3 regions of the Blautia sp. HCN-1074 genome follow, and region 2 is predicted to be linked to each of the others. Evidence: predicted binding sites of a transcription regulator. Region 2 holds the regulator's gene; each other region holds the start of a gene.
What was found. The regulator Rex, encoded in region 2, represses fermentation and respiration genes when NADH is low (regulators of the CRP and FNR family bind a similar motif). The targets are predictions, from matches to a motif close to ATTGTTAANTANTTAACAAT.
Positions count from the first base shown of each region.

Region 1: the regulator Rex is predicted to act here: its motif matches at 2,442-2,461, upstream of WKT11_RS08855 (complex I 24 kDa subunit family protein).
Region 3: the regulator Rex is predicted to act here: its motif matches at 1,460-1,479, upstream of WKT11_RS03605 (4Fe-4S dicluster domain-containing protein).

Region 1 covers NZ_JBBKBP010000008.1:38,764-44,874, forward strand. Annotated here, with positions in the region: gene WKT11_RS08840 (DMT family transporter) at 53-487, shown strand; gene WKT11_RS08845 (helix-hairpin-helix domain-containing protein) at 584-1,414, shown strand; gene WKT11_RS08850 (response regulator transcription factor) at 1,425-2,117, shown strand; gene WKT11_RS08855 (complex I 24 kDa subunit family protein) at 2,612-3,094, shown strand; gene WKT11_RS08860 (NADH-quinone oxidoreductase subunit NuoF) at 3,091-4,968, shown strand; gene fdhF (formate dehydrogenase subunit alpha) at 4,982-6,111, shown strand, end outside.
Region 2 covers NZ_JBBKBP010000009.1:63,399-69,509, reverse strand. Annotated here, with positions in the region: gene WKT11_RS09760 (NAD(P)H-hydrate dehydratase) at 19-1,518, opposite strand; gene WKT11_RS09755 (redox-sensing transcriptional repressor Rex) at 1,729-2,376, opposite strand; gene abc-f (ribosomal protection-like ABC-F family protein) at 2,690-4,600, shown strand; gene WKT11_RS09745 (NADP-dependent isocitrate dehydrogenase) at 4,676-5,884, opposite strand; gene WKT11_RS09740 (S8 family peptidase) at 6,035-6,111, opposite strand, start outside.
Region 3 covers NZ_JBBKBP010000002.1:308,956-315,066, reverse strand. Annotated here, with positions in the region: gene WKT11_RS03615 (NADH-quinone oxidoreductase subunit NuoF) at 1-781, opposite strand, end outside; gene WKT11_RS03610 (complex I 24 kDa subunit family protein) at 778-1,257, opposite strand; gene WKT11_RS03605 (4Fe-4S dicluster domain-containing protein) at 1,556-3,061, shown strand; gene WKT11_RS03600 (YoaK family protein) at 3,249-3,956, opposite strand; gene WKT11_RS03595 (Fe-S-containing hydro-lyase) at 4,396-4,962, opposite strand; gene WKT11_RS03590 (fumarate hydratase) at 4,964-5,806, opposite strand; gene WKT11_RS03585 (FAD-dependent oxidoreductase) at 5,996-6,111, opposite strand, start outside.

The DNA of each region.
Region 1 (6,111 bases), on a different contig from region 2:
GAATGATTACCGGAGTAAGCAGAATGATCATATTATCCAGGAGGGCAGATTTATGTGGGGATTTATAGTGGCATTGATTTCAGGGGCGCTGATGAGTATTCAGGGTGTTTTTAACACGGAGGTGACAAAGCAGACCAGTCTCTGGGTATCAACCGGCTGGGTGCAGCTGTCGGCTTTTGCAGTCTGTGTTTTTGCCTGGCTTTTTACAGGCCGGGAAAGTGTGGCTGCACTCTGGCAGGTGGACAATAAATATACACTCCTTGGTGGTGTGATCGGAGCGTTTATTACAATTACAGTAATCCAGAGCATGGGAGCTCTTGGACCGGCAAAGGCAGCAATGCTGATTGTTATTTCTCAGCTGGCAGTTGCCTATGTAATTGAATTGGCCGGGCTGTTTGGGGTAGATAAAGAACCCTTTGAATGGCGCAAAATCCTAGGATTGCTGATCGCGATTTCCGGAATTGTTATATTTAAGTGGCAAAAATAAGAGTTTACTATTGTAAAATCATTAAGATTTCGTTACAATAAGGGTGGCATTATGGACAGGGGGACTCTTACTCTGAGAAATAAGAGGAGGACCCTTATGATAAAAATAAAAAACAGATGTTGTTATACTGTGACACTGATATTATGTGGAACTTTGTTTCTTACAGGACTGACAGGATGTAAGAGCAGAGAGGCACAGTTTCTGATAGATGGATTGCAGGAAGCAAAGGCAGAGGTGGATGCGGAGTCATCGGAAGAGAAAACATCAGGACAGAAGTCGAAGAAAGATACAGCTGAGAAGAAAGCTGATACAGAAGACCGACAGAATGATGATGGCAGTTCTGCAGAGTCCCGGAAAAAACAGGCAGAATCAGGTGGTTCAGATGCGGGTAATGGGACGGAGATAAATTCAACTGGGGAAACACAGCCTGAGATGATCTATGTAGATGTGTGCGGAGCAGTTGCAAATCCGGGAGTCTTTCAGCTGGCAGCCGGAAGCCGGGTGTTTCAGGCTATTGAGGCAGCCGGAGGATATCTTCCTAAGGCAGTGCAGAATTGTGTAAACCGTGCAGGAGTTCTGACAGACGGACAGCAGCTTTATATTCTTACACAGGAAGAGATGGAGCAGCAGGGGTTGGATCCGGCAGAGATGGCCGGAGCATCAGATGGACAGATGAACGGAAGTGCCGGGACAGGACAGAACACAGGGATAGCCGCTCAGGCTCAGCAGGATAACAGGATCAACATAAATACAGCAGATGTAACCCAGCTTACCACACTGACAGGAATCGGTGCGACACGTGCGCAGGCGATTATTGCCTACCGGCAGGAGAACGGGCCGTTTGCTGCGATAGAAGATATTATGAATGTACAGGGTATCAAAGAAGGTACTTTTGCAAAGATAAAAGATGAGATAGTAGTAGGATAAGGAGAACCGAATGAGCAGGAAAGTTTTGGTAGTAGATGATGAGAAGCTGATTGTAAAAGGAATCCGTTTCAGTCTTGAGCAGGATGGTATGGAAGTGGACTGCGCTTACGATGGAGAAGAAGCAGTAGAGAAAGCAAAAGATAAAAAATACGATATTATCCTTCTGGATCTGATGCTGCCAAAGATGGACGGACTGGAAGTGTGTCAGCAGATTCGCGAATTTTCCAACGTACCAATCGTGATGCTGACAGCTAAGGGCGAAGATATGGACAAGATTCTTGGCCTGGAATATGGCGCTGATGATTATATCACCAAGCCATTTAACATCCTGGAGGTGAAAGCGCGTATCAAAGCAATCATGCGACGTGCAGGAAGTGACCATGAGGAGAAGGAAAAAGCCAAGAGTATCGAGGTGGGCGATCTTCGTATGGACTGCGAAGGAAGACGTGTGTTTATCGCAGGCAGAGAGATCAATCTGACAGCGAAGGAATTCGACGTACTGGAACTTCTCGTGTTTAACCCGAATAAAGTTTACAGCCGTGAGAACCTGCTGAATATTGTATGGGGATACGAATATCCGGGTGATGTGCGTACAGTGGATGTACATATCCGCCGCCTCCGCGAGAAGATTGAAACCAATCCGAGTGAGCCGAAATACGTGCACACCAAATGGGGCGTGGGATATTATTTCCAGGCACAATAAGATTTAACCGAATCAAGTAAGTTCCTTTCTTCAATTGCAAATATCCGATTGACAAGGAAAAATTTTAAAGATGAAATTGTAATGCAGTTGTGAAGATTGGAAATAGCTGTAATATAACAGAAAACAAAGAAGCTGATATTTCATAAATCATATGGTTATGAAATATCAGCTTTTTTGTATCAGTATCATTGTATCAGTATCATAGGAAATTACTCAGTAATATTTCTATGATATAAAAATCCTCCAGACAGGATCGAGAATATCTTGTCAACTTTATGTGATGTTTTGTTTTGTCTTATTTACTTTAGTGTATAATTTTATTGATTTGACAAAAATTAAACAAACAAAAGCAACATTTATAGAGAAAAATGATATAAAATTAGAAAATTTCTATAAATCAGGTTGTTAAAATGACGAAAAAGGATTATAATTATCGTTACAATATGTAAAGAGTGCAATAAAAAGAGAAAAAGAAGGTATAAGGAGGGTGCGAAATGCTAGATCAATCATTTTATCAGAAAGCGGACGAGATTATTGCTTTCTATGGTAAAAAGCCGGCATCACTGATTCCGATCATGCAGGATATTCAGGGCGTGTACAGATATCTGCCGGGAGAACTGCTGACCTATGTGGCTGATCAGATCGGAGTAACAGAAGCGAAAGCATTCAGTGTTGCAACATTCTATGAGAACTTTTCATTCGAGGCAAAAGGTAAATATGTGATCAAGGTCTGTGACGGAACAGCCTGTCATGTAAGAAAATCCATTCCGGTTCTGGAAGAACTGTATAAGAAACTTGGTCTGTCCAAGACAAAAAAGACGACAGACGATATGATGTTTACAGTGGAAACAGTTTCCTGTCTTGGTGCATGCGGACTTGCGCCGACAATGATGGTCAATGATGATGTTCATCCGAGAATGACACCGGAGAAAGCAGATGAGCTGATTGATAAACTGAGAGGGGGCGAACAGGGATGATCCAGAATAAAGAAGCATTGGACCAGGTCAGAGAAGAAGCCATAAAGGTGCTGGATTCTTATGACTGTCGTATTCTCGTCTGTTCAGGTACCGGATGTGTAGCGACCGGTTCCCAGAAGATTTATGAGAAATTCCTGGAGATCGCCAAGGATGCCCCGGGAGTAAGTATTGAATTTGGACCTCATGACAAAGATGCACACGTAGGTGTGAAGAAAACCGGATGTCAGGGTGTCTGTGAACTTGGACCGCTGGTTCGTATCCAGAAGGGTGACGACGTAATCCAGTATACAAAGGTTCAGATCGAAGACTGCCAGGAGATTTTTGAAAAGAGCGTTCAGGGAAACGAGACAATCGAGAGACTGCTTTATCAGAAAGGCGGTAAGGTAAGCCGCGGACCACAGGATATCCCGTTTATCGCAAAACAGACACGAATCGTTCTGAAAAACTGTGGCAAATTTGATGCGGAATCTCTGCAGGAATACATAGCAAGCGGTGGTTTCCAGGCGCTGGAGAAAGCGATGTTTGAGATGGATCCGGATCTGGTTATCGATCAGGTTGATAAATCCGGTATCCGCGGACGTGGAGGCGGTGGCTTCCCGGCTGGTAAGAAATGGATTCAGGTAGCCCGTCAGGCTGATCCTGTTCATTATGTAGTATGTAATGGTGATGAGGGTGACCCGGGAGCATTTATGGATGGCTCCGTAATGGAAGGTGATCCGTATCGTCTGATCGAAGGTATGATGCTTGCAGCTTACGCAGTAAGAGCACAGCATGGATATATTTATGTACGTGCAGAATATCCGCAGTCTGTAGCACGTCTGAAACATGCAATTGCAGTTCTGGAGGAGAACGGACTTCTGGGAGACAATATTCTCGGAACAGGATTCTCTTTCCATATGCATATCAACCGTGGTGCAGGTGCTTTCGTATGTGGTGAAGGCTCTGCCCTTACTGCTTCTATCGAGGGAAGCAGAGGTATGCCTCGTGTAAAACCGCCTCGTACAGTAGAGCAGGGACTCTGGGCGAAACCTACAGTTCTTAATAACGTAGAAACTTATGCAAATATTCCGGAAATCATTCTCAAAGGTGCTGACTGGTACAGAAGTATCGGTACAGAGGGTTCACCTGGAACAAAGACTTTCTCATTGACCGGTTCTATCGAAAATACAGGTCTGATCGAAGTTCCGATGGGAACAACTTTAAGAGAGATTATTTTCGATATCGGTGGAGGACTGAAATCCGGCGCTGCATTCAAGGCTGTTCAGATTGGTGGTCCGTCCGGCGGATGTCTGACAGAAGAACATCTGGATGTACCGCTTGACTTTGACTCTGTCAAGAAATACGGAGCGATCGTTGGTTCCGGTGGTCTGGTAGTTATGGACGAACATACCTGTATGGTAGAGGTTGCACGATTCTTCATGGGCTTTACTCAGAGAGAATCCTGCGGTAAATGCGGACCTTGCCGTATCGGTACGAAACGTATGCTTGAGATTCTTGAGAAGATCGTAGATGGTAAAGGTGAGATGGAAGATCTGGAGAAACTGGAACATCTTGGAAACTTTATCAAAGACCGTTCACTTTGCGGACTTGGTAAGAGTGCACCGCTTCCGGTACTTTCCACTTTAAAGAACTTCCGTGATGAATATGTAGAACATATCGTAGATAAGAAGTGCGCAGCTCATGTATGTAAGGCAATGCGTTCTTATGTGATCGATCCTGAAAAATGTAAAGGATGTACCAAGTGTGCAAGAAACTGCCCGGTTGGTGCTATCACAGGAAATAAGAAAGAGCCTCACAGCATTGATACCTCCAAGTGTATTAAGTGCGGAACATGTCTGGAAAATTGTGTATTCGGTGCAATTTCTGTGAATTAAGGAGGGTGAAAAGATGATTCATTTGACAATAGATGGAATTCCTGCAGAGGTAGAGAAAGGTACGACTATTCTGCAGGCTGCCAGACAGATCGGAGTGGAGATTCCTACACTCTGCTATCTGGAGAATGTATTGCCGGATGGTTCCTGCCGTTTATGCGTGGTAGAAGTAACAAACAATGGCAGAACCAAATTTGATACGGCATGTACACTTCGCTGTTCAGAAGGAGACGAAGTACAGACAATGTCCGAGAAGGTAGTTGCATATCGTAAAGATACACTTGACCTCCTTCTTTCCGACCATCGTGTACATTGCTTCTCATGCGAGGCAAACGGTGACTGTAAATTACAGGATTACTGTTTTGAATATGGTGTAACTGAGACAAGCTATCCTGGTGAAATGAAGGATATGCCGATTGATGATACAAACAAATTCTTTACCTATGATCCAAGCCTGTGTATTCTCTGCCACCGCTGCGTGAATACCTGTAAAGAAATCGTAGGAAGAGGTGCGATCGATACCATGGATCGTGGTTTCAACTCCGTAATCGGTGCACATTATAAACATAAATGGAATGAAGGTATCTGCGAATCCTGTGGTAACTGTGTTCAGGCCTGTCCGACAGGTGCGTTAACCATGAAGCGCAGAAAGAAATATCGTTCATACCAGATTGACAAGAAGGTTCTGACTACCTGTCCACATTGTGCAACAGGCTGCCAGTATTATCTCCTCATAAAAGACGGAAAGATTGTGGATACAGAGGCTGCAAACGGACCATCCAACAAAGGTCTGCTCTGCGTTAAAGGCCGCAGCGGAAGCTTCGATTTCGTACAGTCACCGGAGCGTATCAAATATCCGTTAATTAAGAATAAAGAGACAGGTGAATTTGAACGTGCAACATGGGATGAAGCACTTGATCTTGTAGCTTCCAAGTTTATGGAAATCAAGAAGAAATATGGCTCTGATTCCCTTGCAGGTTTTGCATGCTCCAGATCACCCAATGAAGATATTTACATGGTACAGAAGATGGTTCGCTGCTGCTTCGGCACCAACAATACAGACAACTGTGCACGTGTATGTCATTCCGCATCTGTATCAGGTCTTGCAATGACTCTTGGCTCAGGTGCCATGACAAACCCTATCGA
Region 2 (6,111 bases):
GTTACGACCAGTTATTCTTTATTTTAATATTTCCGGCAAAAACCGGATAATGTCTCCTGCTGTCATACCCCGCTGACCTACTGTTTCAGCCGCCAGATCACCGGCAAGCCCATGAACATATACACCAAGGGCTGCCATCATCGCCATGGATGGCTTCCTTTCTGCTTTCAGATACATACAAAGCACACCTGCGATCACGCCGCTTAGTACATCACCACTGCCAGCTGTTGCCATTCCTGCGTTTCCGGAAATATTCAGATACCTCTCTTCTGACGCACCTGACACTACAGTACATGCATCTTTCAAAACACAGACTGCTTTTGTTTCCTTTGCATAGTCAAATGCTGTCTGAACCAGACAATCCTGAATATCACCAATACTTTTTCCACACAGGCGGCTCATCTCGCCAATATGCGGCGTGACGATCACATTCTCTCCGATAAACCTCTTCCAGTCCTCATGAAGTGCCAGAAGATTCAATCCATCTGCATCCAGAACAACTGATTTTCCACACATAGCAGCTCTTGACAGAAACCACTGAGCACGCTCTCTGCTCTGTGCACTTGCTCCCAGCCCCGGTCCGATCACCAGCACATCACACCATTCCAGCATTCTCTCATTTTTACTCTCATCAAAATCACAGGTGATCATTGCCTCCGGCAGAAGTGTCTGTAATGGAACACGATTTGCCTCCACGGTCTGGATCTTCACCATGCCCGCCGAACACTTTAGTGCAGCTGCGGCACTTAAATATGCTGCACCGCACATTCCTTCAGAACCTGCAACCAAAAGTACCTTACCGAAAGTCCCCTTATTCCCATAGGGAAGTCTGTCCGGAAGCATTTTCAAATCTTCTCTTTCCAGGTAATTCATTCGGATTTTCTTATCAGGCATTGAATAAATCCCAATATCCGCCACAATGATCTCCCCACCATACATACGCCCCGGATAGAAACACAGGCCTCTCTTTCGAAAAGCAAATGTAACCGTAAGATTGGCCCGGAAAGCGATTCCTTTCTCGAATCCTGTATCTGCATCAATCCCTGAAGGAATATCCACCGCAACTTTAAACGCAGATGCCTGATTTAATTCGCTGATAAGTTCTCCGTATTTTCCCTCTATCGGTCTGCTGAGTCCAACTCCAAAAATGGCATCTACTATAGTAGTATATTCATCCAGAATCAGGTTATGCACCCGTGGAGTATGATAATACTCTGCTGTGCGAAGCTGACTGGAAGTTTCTTTTGTCATTTTTTCTTCATTTCCAACAATATAATACCACGTTTTAAATCCGTGTAAATGGAGTAATCTGGCAATTGCCAGTCCGTCTCCTCCGTTATTCCCGGTTCCGCAGACCACCAGGATTTTCTCTTTATCCTTCGTATTCACCCGCTTTATGATTTCTGTAACAGTCTGTAATGCAGCACGCTCCATTAATACCAGCGAAGGAATTCCGGCTTTCTCAATCGTATTTGCATCCAGCGCCTTCATTTCTGCCGCAGTCACAACTCCTCTCATCTGTTCACCTCCCCGTATGTTCCCGTATTTCATCAAATATTTAATTTGTTCCACCACGTAATTTTATACAGAATAAATTTCTCAGCCATTCTGGCCAGACGGATATTTTAAATCCACTTTCATTTTATAGTTGTGAATAAGCCAAATCATCCTGCTAAATTCAGAAAAGCTGTGATCAGATGACCACAGCCTTGTGTTCCACATCATGTTCTACTCGCCTTCGTGCTCTTTCCTGTATTCACTCAGGTTATAGGACAGAGTCATAAGGCTCTCTGAAAGATGTACATTCTCAACCATTACATCCTCCGGAGCATCCAGATCAATGTGTGCAAAGTTCCAGATTGCCTTAATTCCATTATCAATTAAAATCTTCGCCATCTCTTTGGCTTTATTCTTCGGAAGAGTCAAAATAGCAATCTCTACCTCATTCTCCTTCAGAAAAAATGGAAGATCACTTAACATCTGTATCTCGATTCCGCGCACCGCAATTCCCTCAAGTACAGGATTTACATCAAAAATACCAACCAGTTTAAAACCACGTTTTTCGAAGTCCACATAATTGGCCAGCGCCTGTCCCAGATTACCGGCACCAAGAATAATCATCGGATGTACTGTATCCAGTCCAAGGATCTTGCCGATCTCTGTGTATAAATAACGTACATTATAGCCATAACCCTGCTGACCAAAACCGCCGAAATTATTTAAGTCCTGACGAATCTGGGAAGCTGTCACATGCATCTTTTTGCTGAGATCATTGGAAGATATACGCTCAACATTCTCCTCCATCAACTCACCGAGGTAGCGATAATAACGTGGCAGACGTTTAATCACCGCTTTTGAAATTTCCTTAGCTTCCACAAATTTTCCCTCCTTAACTTGTCTATGTCAATTATACCCAGATGTTATTTTATTGTCAAACTAATTCTGTACTTTTTCACCAAATAATTCTGCATTTTTTATCAATTTACCTCAGAAACTATCTTATAAAACGGTATTTTCTATTTTTTATCTATAACTTTCTATCATTTCCGGCAGTCTGGAACAAATTGGGATTGCACTACTAAGCAACGAATATCTTTGTAGAAATAGATAAATTCATTTAAAATACTTTCAAAAACAACTTTTTTCGATTATAATAGTACGCGGACAAATTATAAATGGAGGAATTCTTATGATTTTATCATGTCAGAATATCTGTAAATCTTTTGGCGAAAAAGTCATCCTTCAAGACGCCAGTTTCCATATAGAAGACCGTGAAAAAGCAGCTCTGATTGGCAATAATGGTGCCGGTAAAACTACCCTGCTGCGTATCATCATGCACGAGCTCTCACCTGATTCGGGAAACGTAGTCCTTGCCAAAGATAAAAATATCGGATATCTCGCCCAGTACCAGGATATCCATGGACACCACACGATTTATGAGGAGCTGATTTCTACCAAGCAGCACATCATTGATATGGAGAATCGCCTGCGTTCTCTGGAACAGGAGATGAAAACAACCACAGGTGATGCTCTGGACAGTCTGATGAATACTTATACGAGACTGAGCCACCAGTTTGAATTGGAAAACGGATACGCATACAAAAGCGAGATCATGGGCGTATTAAAAGGTCTTGGCTTTACCGAAGATGATTTCGAACGCCAGATTGAAACTCTCTCCGGAGGTCAGAAAACACGTGTTGCTCTCGGTAAACTGCTTCTCTCCAGCCCGGATATCCTTCTGCTGGATGAGCCTACCAACCACCTTGATATGGAGAGTATTTCCTGGCTGGAAACTTATCTGCTCAACTATCCGGGAGCTGTATTTATTGTATCCCATGACCGTTATTTTCTTGACAAGGTAGTCACTAAGGTAGTAGAAATTGAAGCCGGCACTATGCGTATGTACAGTGGAAATTACTCCGCCTATGCACTCAAAAAAGCACAGCTTCGTGACGCGCAGTATAAAGCTTATCTTAACCAGCAGCGTGATATCAAACATCAGGAGGCTGTTATTGCCAAACTGAAATCCTTTAACCGTGAGAAGTCAATTAAGCGCGCGGAGAGCCGTGAAAAAATGCTGGATAAGATTCAGCGTATCGATAAGCCACAGGAAATCCAGAACCAGATGCGAATCTCACTGGAACCAAGATTTATCAGCGGAAACGACGTTCTCACTGTAGAGAACCTTTCCAAATCTTTCCCGGGGCAGACACTTTTCAGCGATATCTCTTTTGAGATCAAGCGTGGAGAACGTGTAGCTCTGATTGGTAATAACGGAACCGGTAAGACTACCATGTTAAAGATCATCAATGGACTGATTGATGCAGACGGCGGCAGATTCAGTCTTGGTTCTAAAGTTCAGATTGGCTATTACGATCAGGAACATCACGTACTGCATATGGAGAAAACTATCTTTGAAGAAATTTCTGATGCTTATCCTACTCTTACAGAAACAGAGATTCGAAATATGCTCGCTGCTTTCCTGTTCACAGGAGACGATGTATTTAAGCTCATCTCTGCCCTCTCCGGTGGAGAAAGAGGCCGTGTATCTCTCGCCAAGCTGATGCTTTCAGAGGCAAACTTTCTGATTCTCGATGAGCCTACCAACCATCTTGATATCGCATCCAAGGAAATCCTGGAAGAGGCATTAAACAGCTATACCGGAACCGTGTTCTATGTCTCCCACGATCGATATTTCATCAATCAGACAGCTACCAGAATTCTGGATCTGACTAACCAGGCAGTCGTAAATTATATCGGAGACTATGATTATTATCTGGAAAAGAAAGAAGAACTGACTGAAAAATATGCACCCGCTGCCGCCCAGGCAATCGCAGAAGCCAAACAGGCATCTGACAATAAACTCTCCTGGCAACAACAGAAAGAAGAACAGGCACGCCAAAGAAAACGCGAAAATGAATTGAAAAAAGTTGAAGCCCGTATTGAAGAACTTGAAACAAGAGACAAAGAAATCGACGAAACCATGGTTCTCCCGGATATCTGCACCAACGTAGCAGAATGTGCAAAACTCAGCAAAGAGAAGTCCGCAATTACCGAAGAACTTGAGGGATTATATGAAAAATGGGAAGAACTTGCATAATGCAGGTTCCTCCCATTTTTATTATATATCTTATAAAATACGATCTATCAGTTTTGAGACATAATCATTTACAAATTATAAAATCTCATCCAGCTTTTCTCTGATTGCAAGAATAAATTCCTTACTATTCAGCGCGGTTACATTCTCAAGAGAAGTAATCAATGCAAGGTCTTTTGTCATCTTACCGCTCTCGATCGTCTCCAGAGTAGCTTTCTCAAGCTTGTCTGCGAATTCCATCAGATCTTTATTGCCATCTAATTCGCCTCTTTTTCTCAGTGCACCAGTCCATGCAAAAATTGTTGCCACAGAGTTTGTGGAGGTCTCTTCGCCCTTCAGATGACGATAATAGTGTCTCTGTACAGTTCCGTGAGCAGCCTCATATTCATAATAACCCTGAGGGGATACCAGAACGGATGTCATCATAGCCAGAGAACCAAACGCAGAAGAAACCATATCACTCATAACATCACCATCATAGTTCTTGCACGCCCAGATAAATCCACCTTCCGCTTTCATAACGCGGGCTACAATATCATCGATCAGACTGTAGAAGTATTCAATGCCTGCTGCCTCGAATTTATCCTTGAATTCATTCTCATAGATCGTTGCAAAAATTTCTTTGAAACGTCCGTCATAAATCTTGGAAATCGTATCCTTGCCGCCAAGCCACAGATTCTGTTTCGTATCAAGCGCATAATTAAAGCAACATCTTGCAAAACTTGTGATAGAATTATCCAGATTGTGCATACCCTGAAGAACCCCCGGGCCTTCATAGTGATGAATCAATTCTTTTCTCTGTTGTCCGTCAGCACCTTCAAATACCAGATAAGCATCTCCTGGTCCATCAATGTACATCTCTGTATTCTTATACACATCACCGTATGCATGACGTGCGATCGTGATCGGTTTCTTCCAGTTCTTAACACATGGCTCGATACCCTTTACAACAATCGGAGCACGAAATACGGTTCCATCAAGAATCGCACGAATCGTTCCATTCGGGCTTTTGTACATTTTCTTTAAGGTGTACTCTTCCATTCTCGCCTTATTCGGAGTAATCGTTGCACATTTAACTGCAACGCCGTACTTCTTGGTAGCTTCTGCTGCGTCAACAGTTACCTGGTCATCAGTTTCATTTCTGTATTCCAGGCCAAGATCATAATACTCAGTATTCAAATCAATATATGGGAGAATAAGTTCATCTTTAATAATCTTCCAGAGAATTCTGGTCATCTCATCTCCATCCATTTCCACAAGTGGTGTCTGCATCTGAATTTTTTTCATGTTAGTCCTCCTCTTTGGCTTTGATAATTTTACTGTTCACTGTGTGTACAGCACCTTTGATAATCAATTAACTATCATAATAGCCGAAATCTGACCATTCGTCAATGCTTTTGTATGGTAAAGTGGTATTTCTGCAATTGTACAATTAATTCATACTGATCGCATAAGATGTCCCAAATCCAATTCTCCCCAACCCTGCTGATTTTTAGGCAGTCCCAGATCTCTGG
Region 3 (6,111 bases), on a different contig from region 2:
CATAAATATATCCATTCTCTGCGCCTACTGCATAAGCTGCAATCGTCATACCTTCAATCATCTTATATGGATCGCCTTCCATTACGGAACCATCCATAAATGCACCAGGGTCACCTTCATCACCATTACATACTACATAACGGGTCTTTTCTGCCTGACGGGCAACCTGGGACCATTTCTTACCAGCCGGGAACCCGGCACCACCACGGCCACGAAGACCTGATCTGGTAACTTCATCAATAACTTCCTGAGGAGACATGCTTCCTATTACTTTTGCAAGTGCCTGATAGCCACCGACAGCAATATATTCCTCGATAGATTCTGCATCGATCTTACCGCAATTCTCAAGAACGATACGGGTCTGCTGATTCAGGAAAGGAATATCATCCGGATGTGGACAGACAGTATCATGATCTCGATAAAACAGTCTCTCTACCGGTTTGCCTTCCAGTACAGTCCTCTCTACGATTTCCTTACAGTCTTCAGGCTGTACATGAACGTACTGATAATCATAAGGTTCAATTCTCATTAAAGGTCCAAGTTCGCATAAGCCCTGGCATCCTGTTTTTATTACGCCTACATGTGGCACATCTTTCTGCATTTCTACAGTAACACCATCAATGTCTTCACAAAGCCTTGCCATTTCGTCATAAATTTTCTGAGCTCCGGATGCGATACATCCTGTACCAGAACAGACAAGAACTCGACAGGTGTAAGATTTGATCTGCTCATTTACCTCTGCCTGTTTATTTAACAGGTCTTCCCTGCTCTTAATACTCATACGCACTCACCTCTCAATTCATTCAAAAGTTCAACAGCTTTCTCAGGAGTCATCTTCGGGTGTACTTCATCATTAACAGTCAGTGTCGGTGCAAGTCCGCAGGCACCAAGACAGGATACAGTTTCTACCGTAAAAAGCATATCGTCTGTTGTATGTTTCTTGTGGCTCAGTCCCAGTTCTTTCATCAGGGCCTCTTTAACAGGCATAGACTTTCTTACGTGACAGGCTGTTCCATCACATACTTTAATGATATATTTTCCTTTCGGCTCAAAGGAAAAATTCTCATAGAATGTAGCGACACTGTAGGCCTTAGCCTCTTTTACTCCGATTTCGGCAGCTACATAAGTCAGCAGTTCTCCCGGCAGGTAACGGTATTCTGCCTGAATATCCTGCATGATCGGAATCAGCGATGCAGCTGTACGTCCGTAGTGCTCGATAATCTCATCCGCTTTTCTGTAATAAGACTGGTCTAACATTCGGTTCCCTCCTTAAAAATATGTTTTTTGATTTCCACGCAGCTTTAGTTATTTTCAACATATGTGCTGTTGATATTATACAATATATGGTTAATTTACACAACATCATTTTTGCAATTTTCTGAAATTTATTTATTATTATCTTCTATAGATTTATATTGTTTGTTAATGTTTGGAATTGAAAAGCAATTTCTTTAACAGGTGTGTTAAATAAAAAACATGACATTTTTACCATTATTTGATATATTTTTAGTGTAGAAAAAGCGCGGAAATAAATATAATAGGAGATTAACAAAATATGAGAACTCTTGACACACCCGTAAAACAGATCCGGCGTAAGATTTTTGCAGAAGTTGCAAAGCTTGGCTTTCAGTCTACAGATGCATCTCTGATCCACGATATTGAGGCAATTCCCTATAATATCGTACAAGAGCGTGCACAGTATCGTGAAAGTATTTACCGTGAACGTGCCGTAGCCAGCGAGCGTGTGCGACTGGCAATGGGACTTTCTTTACGTCCTGAAAACAAAGCTGTTCATCTGACTGCCGGAGTTGAGGCTTCTAACATCGATGAGAAATATTATGAACCGCCGCTTATGCAGGTGATTCCTTCTGCATGCTCAGCCTGTCCTTCTAATATGTACGAAGTCAGCAATATGTGCAGAGGATGTGTTGCTCATCCATGTATGCAGGTCTGTCCTAAGGGTGCGATTTCCATGGTAAATGGTAAGTCACATATCGATCAGTCGAAGTGCATTAAATGCGGAAAATGCAAGTCTGTCTGTCCATATGATGCCATTGCCCATAAAGAACGTCCATGCGAACGCGCCTGTGGTGTAAAAGCTATTGAAAGCGATGAACAGGGACGTGCACAGATTAACCAGAGCAAATGTGTTTCCTGTGGTATGTGTATGGTAAGCTGTCCTTTCGGAGCTATTTCTGATAAATCTCAGATTTTCCAGCTTGCGCATGCGCTTCGTGAGGGAAATGAAATTATTGCTGAAGTTGCACCTGCTTATATCAGTCAGTTTGGTGATGACGTGACACCTGGAAAGTTCCATGCAGCTTTAGCGGCACTTGGTTTTACCGATGTATATGAAGTGGCACTTGGTGCAGATATCGGTGCAATCAGCGAGGCGCATCATTATGCGAATGAAGTGGCTACCGGACATCTTCCATTTTTACTTACTTCCTGCTGTCCTTCCTGGTCTATGCTTGCCAAGAAGCAGTTCCCTGCAATGATCGACAATATTTCCAGAGAGCTGACTCCGATGGTTGCAACTGCAAGAAGTGTCAAAAAAGAGCATCCGAATGCAAAAGTCGTATTCATCGGACCTTGCGCAGCCAAAAAATTGGAAGCAATGCGCACTTCTGTTCGAAGTGATGTTGATTTTGTTATTACGTTTGAAGAATTGTGGGGACTTTTTGATGCAAAAGAAATCAATCCGGCTGAAATAGAGCCATCTGCAAGTCTTCATAATGCTACTGCAGCCGGACGTGGATACGCAGTTGCCGGAGGTGTTGCCGGTGCAATCGAAGCATGTCTCAAGGAATACTATCCGGATGTACCGGTTCATATTGAACATGCAGAGAGTCTTGCAGAATGTAAAAAGATGTTGACACTCGCAAAGGTTGGCAAGTTAAATGGATGTATGATCGAAGGCATGGCCTGTCCGGGAGGATGCATGGGTGGTGCCGGAACAAATGCACCGTTTACAAAAGCTTCCAAAGCATTAAAGAGCTATCTTGCTTCTTCCACCGAGAAACTTCCTGCAAAGGAACTGGAAGACCTTGAATTGAACTAAATTTCTCAATCTTATTTTGTTATTTAAACTGCATCAATAACTACTTCGCAGATTTGGTTGAACTTTTAGAAAAAAGGCGAAAACGCTGTCTCGGAAGTTCTTTCCATGGGACAGCGTTTTCGCTTGTATACTTTTTGAATTGTCAGGCGGATAAAATCATCCGCTTTTGTTATTTGGTCTGATTTGGTTAAATAGTCTTATGTTCATGTTCCTCGTGAAAACGTTTATATTTTTCGACGAACATTAAGAGAAAACTTATCGTAAGGAACACACAGGATACCCAGATCATTCTTGTTCCGAAATGGATGGAGAGATTTCCACCGATACCGGCTCCCAGTGCAAACATAAAGATGATTCCAAAATAATACATCGCCTGCTCCATCTGTTTCGGCTTCTTTTCACGGAAGTATCCGGATAAAGCCGCTGTACCACTGCGAAGGTTTCCAATGCACATAGTGCTTGCATAGGAATATCCGTTTACTTTTCGGAAGGACTGTACCTGCATCGCACAGGCAAAAGATGCCATTGCGTTTGCCAACATATTATATTCGGTAGGGATAAAGCCAACAATAAATAAAATCAGGATTTCTGCTGCAAGGATTCCCTGTCTCCAGTGAAGCTTCCTGGCATATTTAAATTTTCCCTGTATTTTCTCGGCAACCCATACACCCAAAGCAAAGAAAATGATAGGAAAGAAATAACTCAATCCTGCCATCCACTGCCCTGCCATAAAATGCTGGCTCATAAGTACTACGTTTCCTGTCTGGGCATTACAGAATACCTCATCTCTGGCATTATAGGTATAAGCATCCTGAAATCCTCCTGACAAAGCCAGAAAGGCACTGTTTAAAAAAGCCTCCGACATCTGTATGTCGTGATGATTATGATCTTTCATGATTTACCCCGTTCAAGTTTATTTGCCACTGTTTCACAGCGACCTTTATTCTTTTACCGTTTATTTATGTTATACGTTTGTAGGTTAAATGTAAAAGATATAATTCGTATTGTCGTATATATGAATATTATATATTAAGCTTTACTATACTCTGCGGAAAATTCAGTAACGATTCAGTAACTAAAAAAACATGTCTTATAAGCATTGACTTAAAAACCCAATATAAAACATTCATATTTTATGAGAATTGCGGGAGCTGCCTTGCAGCGGAGCAATTCGTAGATATCAAGTTAGGGGCAAAAGACCTTTTGTCCCTAGCATCTTTTATTGTATAAAGCAACTTCCATACACTGTATATTACAGCATATGGAAGTTATCTGTAACTGTAAAATCATTGAATGTTTACAGCCGTTTTTGTTTCATTATAGTATCCGTCCGATTATTTATCTCCATGCTCTTTAAGGTAATCGGCTTTTCCCATTTCATAAAGGTTATTACCTTCTGAGTCAATGATAACTACAAGAGGCATATCCTCTACATATAATTTACGAAGTGCTTCTGCGCCGAGATCTTCATATGCGATAAGCTCTGCTTTCTTGATACATTTAGCAAGAAGTGCACCTGCGCCGCCGATAGCTCCGAAGTATACGCCATCATATTTCTTCATAGCGTCTACTACTTCCGGAAGGCGGGCACCTTTACCAATCATTCCTCTTGCTCCGACAGACATCATAGTTGGTGCATATGCATCCATACGTCCGCTGGTTGTAGGGCCTGCAGAACCGATAACTGCACCTGGTTTTGCAGGAGTAGGTCCTACATAGTAGATGGTCGCATCTGTAGGATCAAATGGGATTTTTTCGCCTTTGGCAAGAGCCTCACACATTCTCTTATGTCCTGCATCACGTGATGTATAAATTGTTCCGGTTAATAATACCTGATCACCTGCGTGGAGAGTTTTTGCCAGCTCTCTTGTAAGTGGAAGTGTAATTTTCTTTCTTTCCATCTTAGATCACCTCCGTTTTATGACGGGTTACATGACAGTTGATATTTACTGCACATGGCATACCGGCAATATGAGTCGGCATTGTCTCGATATTCAGACCGATTGCTGTTGTCTTTCCGCCAAATCCCTGCGGTCCGATTCCGAGTTTGTTTACTTTTTCAAGCATCTCTTTCTCAAGATCTGCATAGAATGGATCTGGATTCTGGGAATCTAATGGTCTCATAAGAGCTTTCTTTGCAAGAAGTGCACATTTATCAAAAGTTCCGCCAATACCAACGCCAACTACCATTGGAGGACATGGGTTAGGACCTGCTGTCTCTACCACTTCGAGAATAAAGTCTTTGATACCCTGTAAACCTGCAGATGGTTTGAACATACGGATCTGGCTCATGTTTTCGCTTCCGAAACCTTTCGGGCCAACTGTAATCTTTACCTGATCTCCAGGAACGATTTCTGTGTAAATCATAGCCGGTGTATTGTCACCTGTGTTTCCACGGCGTACAGGATCTTTTACTACGGATTTTCTTAAATATCCCTTGTCGTATCCACGGCGTACACCTTCATTAATGGCGTCTTCAAGGTTTCCACCAACGAAATGTACATCCTGTCCGATTTCAAGGAAGACACATGCCATTCCTGTATCCTGGCAGATCGGTACGTTTTCGTTATCGGCAATTTCAAAATTCTCAATAATATTATCAAGTACACCTTTGGCAATCTCTCCATCTTCACATGCACAACAGGTTTTGATCGCGCATTTTACATCTTCCGGAAGATGCTCGTTGGCTTCGATACAGAGCTTTTCAATGACATCTGTAAGTCTGCTTACTTCTATCTCACGCATATGTATGAGCTCCTTTCTGATATGGTTAGCCTTTTTCAACAGATTCCGGGAAACTTCCCCGGAACCTATGTATAATATTATATTTTCTTACTGTAGATATCAACATTATCTTTAAAATTTCATCATTCCAGATTAATACAGAAGTATGAATCTTATGTCTTTAATCTACACTGTTCTTTCTAATACAGATTATCTCTCGTGGCGGGCATATTTCGGAAGCAGTAATGGAGATACTTTATCCGTATGTACGTCTGCCTCTTTCAGTTCTTCTGCATATTTGTAGATATGGTCGAGGTTCATTTCTC